DNA from 3 places in the Mameliella sp. AT18 genome. Region 1 is predicted to be linked to each of the others. Evidence: riboswitches for the same ligand, from Rfam matches in the RefSeq annotation. Region 1 holds a riboswitch; each other region holds the start of a gene.

The links. Region 1 has a riboswitch for cobalamin ahead of PVW46_RS04480 ((2Fe-2S) ferredoxin domain-containing protein). Riboswitches for the same ligand answer to the same signal wherever they lie in the genome.
Region 2: it holds a riboswitch for cobalamin, as region 1 does, so the genes downstream of both, PVW46_RS00645 (DUF1636 family protein) here and PVW46_RS04480 ((2Fe-2S) ferredoxin domain-containing protein) in region 1, are expected to answer to the same signal.
Region 3: it holds a riboswitch for cobalamin, as region 1 does, so the genes downstream of both, PVW46_RS14410 (DUF4198 domain-containing protein) here and PVW46_RS04480 ((2Fe-2S) ferredoxin domain-containing protein) in region 1, are expected to answer to the same signal.

What each region holds. Positions count from the first base shown of each region.
Region 1 is NZ_JARAMO010000035.1:14,644-17,910, forward strand. It holds gene PVW46_RS04475 (ABC transporter substrate-binding protein) at 1-780, opposite strand, end outside; gene PVW46_RS04480 ((2Fe-2S) ferredoxin domain-containing protein) at 767-1,486, opposite strand; cobalamin riboswitch at 1,578-1,789, opposite strand; gene PVW46_RS04485 (benzoate/H(+) symporter BenE family transporter) at 1,998-3,188, shown strand.
Region 2 is NZ_JARAMO010000007.1:14,205-17,471, forward strand. It holds gene cobN (cobaltochelatase subunit CobN) at 1-257, opposite strand, end outside; gene cobW (cobalamin biosynthesis protein CobW) at 292-1,347, opposite strand; gene PVW46_RS00645 (DUF1636 family protein) at 1,344-1,763, opposite strand; cobalamin riboswitch at 1,798-1,989, opposite strand; gene cobO (cob(I)yrinic acid a,c-diamide adenosyltransferase) at 2,081-2,689, shown strand; gene PVW46_RS28645 (DUF1289 domain-containing protein) at 2,694-3,267, shown strand, end outside.
Region 3 is NZ_JARAMO010000153.1:1,040-4,306, reverse strand. It holds gene PVW46_RS14420 (NikL family nickel/cobalt ECF transporter subunit) at 1-491, opposite strand, end outside; gene cbiM (cobalt transporter CbiM) at 488-1,105, opposite strand; gene PVW46_RS14410 (DUF4198 domain-containing protein) at 1,112-1,909, opposite strand; cobalamin riboswitch at 2,038-2,240, opposite strand; gene PVW46_RS14405 (D-lyxose/D-mannose family sugar isomerase) at 2,373-3,062, shown strand; gene PVW46_RS14400 (aldo/keto reductase) at 3,128-3,267, shown strand, end outside.

The DNA of each region.
Region 1 (3,267 bases):
TTTGTCCGCAGCGGTGGACCAATCCGCCTCGATCAGCAGGATCACCTCGGGATCGGCGGCGACGACGCGTTCCCACGAAAGGTCGATCCAGGTGCCCTGAACCTCGGAACTGATGCTGTGCAGGCCGGCGGTACGGGCCAGCAGCGCCGGGCCGCCGCAACAGCCGATGGAATAGGGCGTATCCGTCCCGCTGTCATAGATGAACGCGGTCCGACCGCCGCCCGCCGGGTCATTCTGAACCGCGTCGATGCGCGCCCGGGTTTCGGCGATCAGCGCGTCGGCACGGTCCGCCACGCCAAAGATGTCACCGATCACCTCGATGTCGCGCAGGATCGGGGCCTGTGTCAGGGGAACGTCCTTCGGATGCGCATCCTTGCAGGAGGCATCGGCCAGGTAGGTGCCCACCCCAAGGTCATGCCACTTTTGCGCGGCACCCAGGTTGTCCTCGGAAAAGGCGGACCCGAATCCCGCGAACAGGAAGTCAGGCTCTTGCGCAAGGACGACCTCGGCGGCGGGGTATTTCTCTGCCAGCACGGGCACGCTGTCATAGGCCGCTCGCCATTGCTCGGGGATGGCGTCGTCCATGTAGGCGGTTCCGACTATCCGATCCTGCAGGCCAAGCGCCAGCATGACCTCGGTGGCCTGCTGGTTGAGCGTGATCGCCCGGCTGGGGGGCGCGTCATAGGTAAAGGACGCGCCGCAGCTTTCGACAGTCACCGGGTCCGCCACAGCAGCTCCGGCGGCCATTGCAAGGACGAAACTGAGTTTAAACGGGTTCATGGGTATCTCCGGTCCTGTGAATCAAAAGATGTCGGGGGAGTGCGCCGGCGCCGATCGCCTTGGTGACGACCGCGCGGACATCGGCCACGTCGGTCACCCGGTACCAATGGCCTTCGGGGTAGTGCACGATCACCGGGCCGGCGTTGCAGGGAAACAGGCAACCGGTCGTCGTCACGAGGCAGTCGGCGCTGACGCCCGCCCGGCGCAGTTCGTCCTTGAGAACATCGGCCAGATGAGGCGCGTCCTTGAGGTGGCAACGCGGACCGGCACAGACCAGCAGGTGATGGCGAAACTCCGGCGGCGCATCCCAGCCCTTGCCCAACTCGCCGTCCGGCAAAGGGGCGATGCGCGATGCCGGGACCCGCGCCCGCGCGGCATTCCGCACCAAGCCGGCGTCTTCCTCTGCCGGGCGCGCAAAAAACAGCTCGGGCGCCGCTTCGCCGCGCTTGTGCAACCAGCTTGCCGCCGCCCCGGGCAGCCACCGTTCCAGGCTTTGTGAAAACGGCAAGCCGATGGGCCGCAGCTGAATCCGGTTGGCGCCCTCGGCGGCCAGGGCGTCCAGCACCCGCCAGAGGTTCTGCCCCTCGCCTTCGAGACGCAGGGCGACCGCATGGCACGGGGCTTCCTGAACCAGAGCATCGGCCAGCTTGCGGAACCGGGTGGCGCTGACGTAACTCGCTGAAATCAGGAATACATATGCGTCCATGCCCAGCCCTCGTTCAGAGGAAACAGGCAAGCGCACGGGACCGGGCACTGTGGAACTGTCATCTTGTCCTCCTCGGGCCCGCCGCCCGATTGGTTGCGATCAATTGATGGCAGGTCTCCTGACTCGCGGATCAAAGCGCGCCGTCCCTTCCCGGATCGCAGTCGATCCAGTGGATTGACGGGTTGCTCACCGCTTACAGTTGCGGGGGCAGTCACGGAATTGAGAGAGGTCTCTCGCACCGTGTTCCCTTTTCAGCCGCTCCGGGGTTGACCCGAACGCAGCACCATCGCCGCAACTCGTGACATGGAAAACCATCACTGTCCAGAACCTTCGCCGCCCCGTCGCGGAAACCGGCCGGCAGTCATGTCCCTGCGCACGGCAGGGTCGCCGTCGCTGTCACGGGGACGATTTTCGCGGTGAACCGCCCTGCGTTCCGAAGATGTCTGATCTGGAGGTTCGCGCCATCCTCGGTCAAGTAGGGAGCGCGAGTCAGGCAGCAGTGGACCCTTTCATGATCAAGGATTTTTCGTTTTCGGCGCTCAACATGGGGGTGTTGGCCACCTTCGTCGGCTACGCCGCCTCCTTTGCGATCGTTCTGGCCGGGCTGACGGCAATGGGCGCCTCGGAGACCCAGGCCGCGACCGGCCTGTTCTTTGCGACCATCGGCATGGGGATCTGCAGTATCTGGCTGCCCATCGTCACGCGCACCCCCGCCGCGGTTGCCTGGTCGACACCCGGCGCCGCCTTTCTTGCGGCAACGGCGATGCTGGCCGGAGGGTTCGGCGAGGCGGTAGGTGCCCTGATCATCTGCGCCCTGCTGATCGTCCTGACAGGGGTCATCCCCGGCCTGGGGCGCGCCGTCGCGGCAATCCCCAAGCCGATTGCAAGCGCGCTGCTGGCGGGGGTCCTGCTGAAGCTCTGTCTTGCGCCGGCGCTTGCGCTCGGGAACCTGCCTCTGCTGGTCCTGCCCATCGTCGTGGCCTGGGTCGTGGGCCTGGCCTGGAATCGCCTGGCCGCGATGCCGCTTGCGGTGGCGGCCTTTGTCCTGGTGCTGTTCCTGGGGGTCGACCCGTCAGCACATCCCGACGCGTCTGCGATCACCTGGGGCCCGGTGCTCGATATCGTGCCGCCCAGCTTTTCCCCGCTCTCGGCAATCTCTGTGGCCTTGCCGCTCTACCTGATCACGATGGCGGGGCAGAATATTCCGGGCTTCGCGGTGCTCGAACTGAACGGCTATGGCGTCAACCGCCCCTTCCTGCTGCGCAGCACCGGCATCGTCAGCCTGCTCATCGCCCCTTTCGGCGCGATCCCGGTCAACATGTCGGCGATCACCGCCTCGATGATGGCCGGAGAGGACGCCGGGCGCGACCCGTCCGGCCGTTACTGGGCGGCCATTATCTCGGGTGTCTGCTATGTCGCGCTCGCCTTTGCCGCGACAGGTGTCACCGCGATGGCCAGCATTGCGCCGACAGAGGTCATCACCGCCGTTGCCGGTCTGGCGCTGATACCCGCCTTTGTTGCCGCGACAACCGCCGCGTTTTCCCGCGCGGACCAGCTGGAGGCCCCTGCCCTGACCTTCCTGATCGCTGGCAGCGGCATGTCGATGTTGGGGATCAGCGGCGCATTCTGGGGGGTCCTTGCAGGCGTCGCCATCTGGGGTTTGAAGGCGTTTTTGCAGCGAGAGCCGGCCGTCAAGCAGTAACCGGGAAGGCATAACCGCCCCGACGACGACCTTGGCCCGTGTTTCGGCACGAAACACGCACCTGCCATAGAGACCAACC
Region 2 (3,267 bases), on a different contig from region 1:
AGGATGCCCTTGGCGCCCTCAAGCGTCTGTTCGACATAGGTATCGACCGACAGCGGATGCTTCAGCGCCGCGATATTCGCCAGACGCAGGGAGGGCATCCGCCCCTCGCGCCCGCCGCCGCGCTCCCATCCCGCGGCAAAGGCGCCGAGGTCGGAATCCGAGAAGGACAGCACCACCAGGTCCGCCGGGCTTTGCGCCAGGTCGGTCGGGGTCTCGCTCTCTTCGAGGCCGTGGCTTTCGCGAAAGATGACGTGCATGGCACCGCTCCGGCGCGGCGGGGAGACCCCCGCCCTACTCTGCCGCCTCCGTGGCCACGCCCAGCACGGCGCGGATCGCCTCGGGGTGGATGTCGTCATGTTCGGCGATCACGACAAGCCGGCCCTGGCGGGCCTCGTCCGCTTGCCACGGACGGTCGTACTGGTGCCGCACCCGTGCGCCCACCGCCTGCACCAGCAGGCGCATCGGCTTGCCGGCAACGCTGGCATAGCCCTTGACCCGCAGGATGTTCTGGCTCTTGGCCAGGTCCTCGATCCGCGCCACCAGGTCGGCGGGGGCGGACACCTCGGGAATGTCCACGACAATGGATTCGAAATCGTCGTGCTCGTGGTCATCGTGGTCGTCATGGTGGCTGGGACGGGCGTCCATGTCGTCTTCTGCCGCCGCTTCCAGCCCCAGGATCACGCGCGGGTCGACGGCGCCCTCGGCCACCTCGATCACCGGCAGCGGACGCGGCGCCTCGGCGGCGATGATCTCCTTGGCCTTCGCCACGCCCTCGGGACCCGCCAGATCCGGCTTGGTCAGCAGGATAATGTCAGCGCAGGAAATCTGGTCCTCGAAGACCTCCGACAGCGGCGTCTCGTGATCCAGCGAATCGTCCGCCAGCCGCTGCGCATCCACCTTGGCCACGTCTGGCGCGAACCGCCCCGAGGCCACCGCCTCGGCATCGGCCAGGGCAATCACGCCATCTACGGTGATCTTCGACCGAATATCGGGCCAGTCAAAGGCCTTGAGCAACGGTTTCGGCAGCGCCAGGCCCGAGGTCTCGATCAGGATATGCTCCGGGCGCGGGTCCAGCGCCATCAGCGCCTCGATCGTCGGGATGAAATCATCGGCCACGGTGCAGCAGATGCAGCCGTTGGCGAGTTCCATGATGTTTTCCGCCGGGCAATCGGGGATGGCACAGCCCTTGAGGATCTCGCCATCGACACCCACGTCGCCGAATTCATTGACCACCACGGCCAGCCGCTTGCCGCCGGGGTTCTGCATCAGGTGGGTGATCAGCGTCGTCTTGCCCGAGCCGAGGAAGCCGGTGATGACGGTGACGGGAAGCTTGGCGAGATCGGTCATGTCTTGTCCTTTTCCGGCGCTTTGGCCTGTTCGGGCGGGATGCGCGCGATGCAATTGCGTTTGAAATGTTCGGGCCGCGCGCGCCAGGGGATCACCCCGTCACGGGCCGCATGATAGAGCGCGACACCCTCGGTCAGCAGGTCCGGATGCGACGCTTCGTGAAGGTTTCCGTAGACGTAGGTCCAGCGTTCCGCCCCGCCGCGCATGGCGACGGAACAGCCGTAGTCGCAGTTCTGCAGGCATTCCACCGGCGTCAGCGTGACCCCCTCGGGCATCTCGCGCGCCGCCAGCGCATCGTGCAGGCGCTGGCCCGGGCGTTGACCGCCCTCTGGCACCTCTTCGCCGCGCCGACACTTGACGCAGACCAGCAGTTCGACCGGCGCATGGCCCGCCCCCTGTTGCGTATCGTGATCCATTCCCGACCTCCTCCGGGGCACCCCGCCCGGGATTAAAGTTGCACCTGGGATGGCAGGTCTCCTGGCTCGCGGGTCGCGGCACCCCCGCGCCTTCCCGGCCGGTCTGGCCAGTGGCACGTTGCGAGGGCGCTCACCGCTTACAGTTGCGGGGGCAGCCGCGGGGTTTCACCGCGTTCCCTGTTGTCCTCCCCGGGTGCTCCGGGGAACCATCGTGTGGGCGGTGGTGCGACAGACGGGCGGACATGTCAATCGCGAAGCACGTTGACGGGGCGCGACACGGATGCAATTCCTGCCTGAATCGATCAACGGAGCGCGCAATGGACGAGATCACAACCCGCCACAACGAAAAGATGCGCCGCATCAAGGCCGCCCGCGACGAGATGATGAAGACCAAGACCGAGGAAAAAGGTCTGATCATGGTCCACACCGGCAAGGGCAAGGGCAAGAGCTCGGCCGGGTTCGGGATGATCATGCGCTGCATCGCGCATGGCATGCCCTGCGCGGTGGTCCAGTTCATCAAGGGCAACTGGGACACCGGCGAAAAGACCTTTCTCCGTGAACGCTTTGCCGATGAATGCCGGTTCTTCGTGTCCGGTGAGGGGTTTACCTGGGAAACCCAGGACCGCGAGCGAGACATTGCCGCTGCGCAGAACGGCTGGAAGATCGCCAAGGAGCAGATCCTCGACCCCGAGATCCAGTTCGTCCTGTTGGACGAGATCAACATCGCCCTGCGCTATGATTACATCGACATCGACGAGGTGGTCGAGTTCCTGCTGCACCAGAAACCGGCCATGACCCATGTCTGCCTGACAGGTCGCAACGCCAAGCCAGAGTTGATCGAGGCCGCCGACCTGGTGACCGAGATGGAGCTGCTCAAACATCCCTTCCGCGACGGCGTGAAGGCGCAGAAAGGCGTGGAGTTCTAGGCCCATGAGCCGCATGACCCGCCTGCCCCCGGCCAGCCCCTGCGTCGCCCGCTGCGTGATCGACGAGGCATCGCAGCTGTGCACGGGATGCGCCCGCAGCCTGGACGAGATCGCCTGCTGGGGCGGCGCCTCGGACGATTTTCGCGCCGGCGTCTGGGCCGCCTTGCCCGCCCGCGCCGCGAACATGGGGCTGAAGACGCGCCGGCTGTCCTGGCAGGGGGATACGCTGTTGACGGAAACGGCGCGGCGCATCGGCGAGGAAGGCGCGCGCCTCGTGGCGGGGATCTGGGGCGCCTCGGGCGAGCTGTCGCGCCTGCCGGGAACCGAATGCACGGGGCAGATCGGCGACGGCGTGCTGATCCTGCGGTTGGAAAATGCCGCGCTGCGGCTGGAGGCCGCGCGCTATCTCACCGCCTTCGAGATCGACCGCCCGGAGGCGCCGACACTGATCGCCCTGGCTGTGCCCCTGGGCCGCGCCCTGCGCGATCCGGCCCGATCCTTGACCGCGCTGGGTCCGGACGATCGCGCGCTTTTGCCCCGCGACGCAGGCGGACTGCGCTTTGATCTTGGGCTGGGCA
Region 3 (3,267 bases), on a different contig from region 1:
ATGGTCTGCAGGTCGTTCTTTTCGCGGTAGGCGGCGATCTCGCGGCGCAGGGGGCGCATCTCGTCGCGGACGATGCGGGCGATCTCGGTGCGGTCGGCATCCGAAAGCGCGAGGCCGGGGGCGGCGGGTGCCGTCGTGGGGGCGGGCGCCGCAGGTTCCGGCGCGGCGACGCCAAGGATGCGGGCGACCTCTTCGGCAGGCATGGTCACATTGGCCAGGTGCCCGGCGCCGAGGTCCGAGCGGAAGGTATGGGCGACGGGTTCGGTCGGCGCGAAGATGAAAAACCCGTCGGCGTCGGTCACGGTCTCACCCAGCAGCGTGCCGTCGGGACCATAGACCTCGACCGGCTGGTCGGTGGCCATGTCGCCGTTGGAAAAGCCGATTTCGCCCTCGATGGCGCTGCCAGAGGGGAAGACGGCGGCGATGACCTTGTGTGCCAGTGCCGGGACGGGCAGGGCCAGCAGGCAGAGGACAAGCGCCAGCCGGATCATGCCTCGGCCTCCTTCATCGACAGGAAAAGGTCCGGTTTGACCTTGCGCGCCAGCAGGACCGCAAAGCCGGTCAACAGGCCCTCGATGACCATGATCGGCAGGTGGGCGACAAAGACAAGGTGCGCGACGGCGAGGAATTCGTCGCCCGAGAACATCAGCGAGAGGGCCACGAAGAGCGTCGTCAGGGCGGTGGCGCAGGCCCCGCCGATGCCGCCCCAGATCGCCGCCCCGACAGGACCGCCGCGCAGGATCAGCGGGCGGAAGACCAGCCCGACGAGGACCGCCGCAAGGGCAATGTTGACGGTGTTCACGCCCAGCACGGTCAGCCCGCCAAAGCCGAAAAAGACCGCCTGCAGCACCAGGCCGACGAACAGCGCCGGGAAGGCGGCCCAGCCGAGGATCAGCCCGGCCAGACCGTTGAGGATGAGATGCACCGACGACGGACCCACGGGCACATGGATCAGCGAGGTCACGAAGAAACTGGCCGAGAGCACGCCTGCCGCCGGGATACGGTCCAGCGGCAGGGCGCGCAGACCCAGGGCAATGCCGCCCGCCGCCGCCACGGCGCCGCCGATGACGACCGGGTTCGAGAGGGCTCCGTCGACGATGTGCATCTTGGGTTACTCCAGTTCCCAGGCGCGGATCCAGAGGACTGCGTCCTGGCTCAGCTCCTTGCCCTCATGCTCGGTCGCCGGACCGGACCCGAGGGCGGCAAAGCCCCAGTACCCGGCCTTGGGGATGCCGAAGGTGAAATAGCCGTTGGCGTCCGAGATCGCCACGACGGCCCCTCCGGGCGGCGGGCTGGCCACGGGGGCGGTGGCGGCGGATCCGTCCATGTCCGGTTCGGCCGCCATGTACTCGATCTCGATTTCCGCGCCGGCGACGGGTTCACCATCGGCCAGCACCTGCCCGGTGAAGGTGGACCCGGCGATGATGTTGTAGGGCTTGTTCAGGGGCAGGATCTCGGTGGGCAGGCCCACGGGCGCCATCCAGTCGGTCGGCAGCGTGTTGCGGTTCAGCACGGACTTGGTGAACTGCTGGATGTACTTGTCCTCGGATTCCTCGAAATAGGGCTGGGGCACCGTCACCAGCACATAGTCGCCAGACCGTTTCACCGGGACCGAACCCAGGAAGGCGGCAGCGGAATTGCTGGCGCCGGTAAAGGTGATCGGCTGCAACGTGTCCATCAGGTCGGTCTTTTCGCCGCGATGGATGACATAGAACTCCTGCGGGCGCTCCAGGTCCATAACATGGCCGTTTTCGAAGGGGTGCCAGAACACCAGCTTGACCGGCACGTCACCGGGACGGTCGATCAGCGCGTCGGTGGTGTATTCCAGCAGGAAATGCGCGGGTGCCGCCGTGGGCAACGCCAGGAGCGCGCCAACAAGGGCCTGTTTTCCGAGGGTAAAAAAAGTCACTGATATCGTCCTTGTCCAGTCTGCGCCATCCCCGGCGCAATGCGGTGGAGACGTGGGACAAGGCGGCCGGGGTCCGAACAGGACACAGGCCAGACGCTCACCCCGACGTCCGGTGGAGCCGTGGCCATCTGGGCCGCGGGTGTCCGGCAGGTCTCCTGACTCGCGGGTCGTTGCCTGGGCCTGCCTTCCCGGATTGCTCCAGTGGCGTCTTGGCCCGGCTCTCCGCTTACAGTTGCGGGGGCAGTTGCCGGATTGGCGCGGATGCGCCGCACGGCATTCCCTCTTTCCCCCGGAAAGTCGCCTTTCCGGGACCGGTCACGGTTCTGTGTGTGACAGGTTCGCCAATGCGGGGCAATGGTCAAAGTGACATGCGCGGTCCCTCGTTCGGGTAGTTGGTTGACGGAACCGAGTCGGTGGCGGATAGCTGTCACAAAGCCGCTATCGCTAACGGGAGGACTGGGGCATGAAACGGTCACGCATCAACGCCATCATGACGGAGGCGGACGAGATGATCCGTCGCCACGGGTTCACCCTGCCGCCCTTTGCGCAATGGTCGCCAGAGGCCTTCGTGGCGCAGGCGGGCGCGGCGCGGCATGTCATCGACTCTCGTTGTGGTTGGGACATCACCGACTATGGCGCCGGGCGCTATGACGAGATGGGGCTGTTCCTGTTCACCCTGCGCAACGGGCTGCTGTCGGACCTGACCTCGGGGCGGGGGATGTGCTACGCGGAAAAGCTGCTGATCTCGAAACAGGACCAGCTTTCGCCGATGCACACCCATGTCATCAAGGCCGAGGACATCATCAACCGGGGCGGCGCGACACTGGTGGTGGAGCTGTACGGATCTGACGACCAGGGCAATTTTGCCGAGGATCGCGGCGGCACCGTGATGTGTGACGGGATCGTGCACGACTATGTGGCGGGCGAAAAGCTGCAACTGGCGCCGGGCGAAAGCGTGACCCTGCGGCCCGGCGACTGGCACGCCTTCTGGGGCGAGGGCGGCGACGTGCTGATCGGCGAGGTCAGCACCGTGAACGACGACGAGACCGACAACATCTTTCGTGAACCGATCGGGCGCTTTTCCGACATCGAAGAGGACGAGGCGCCGCTGCACCTGCTGGTCAGCGACTACAAGGCCTGGCTGGGGGCCTGAGGCCGGGACTTGCCAATGCGGGAGGCGGGCGCCACTCTGCGCCCGTCGGCAAGAGGGGGCAGGACATGCTGAGACGGGCACTAGGACAGGGCGGGCCGGAGGTATCGGCGCTGGGCATCGGGGCGATGTCCTTTGCGGGCTTTTACGGCGCGGTGAGCGAGGACGAGAGCCACGCGGTGCTGGATGCGGCGCTGGACGCCGGGGT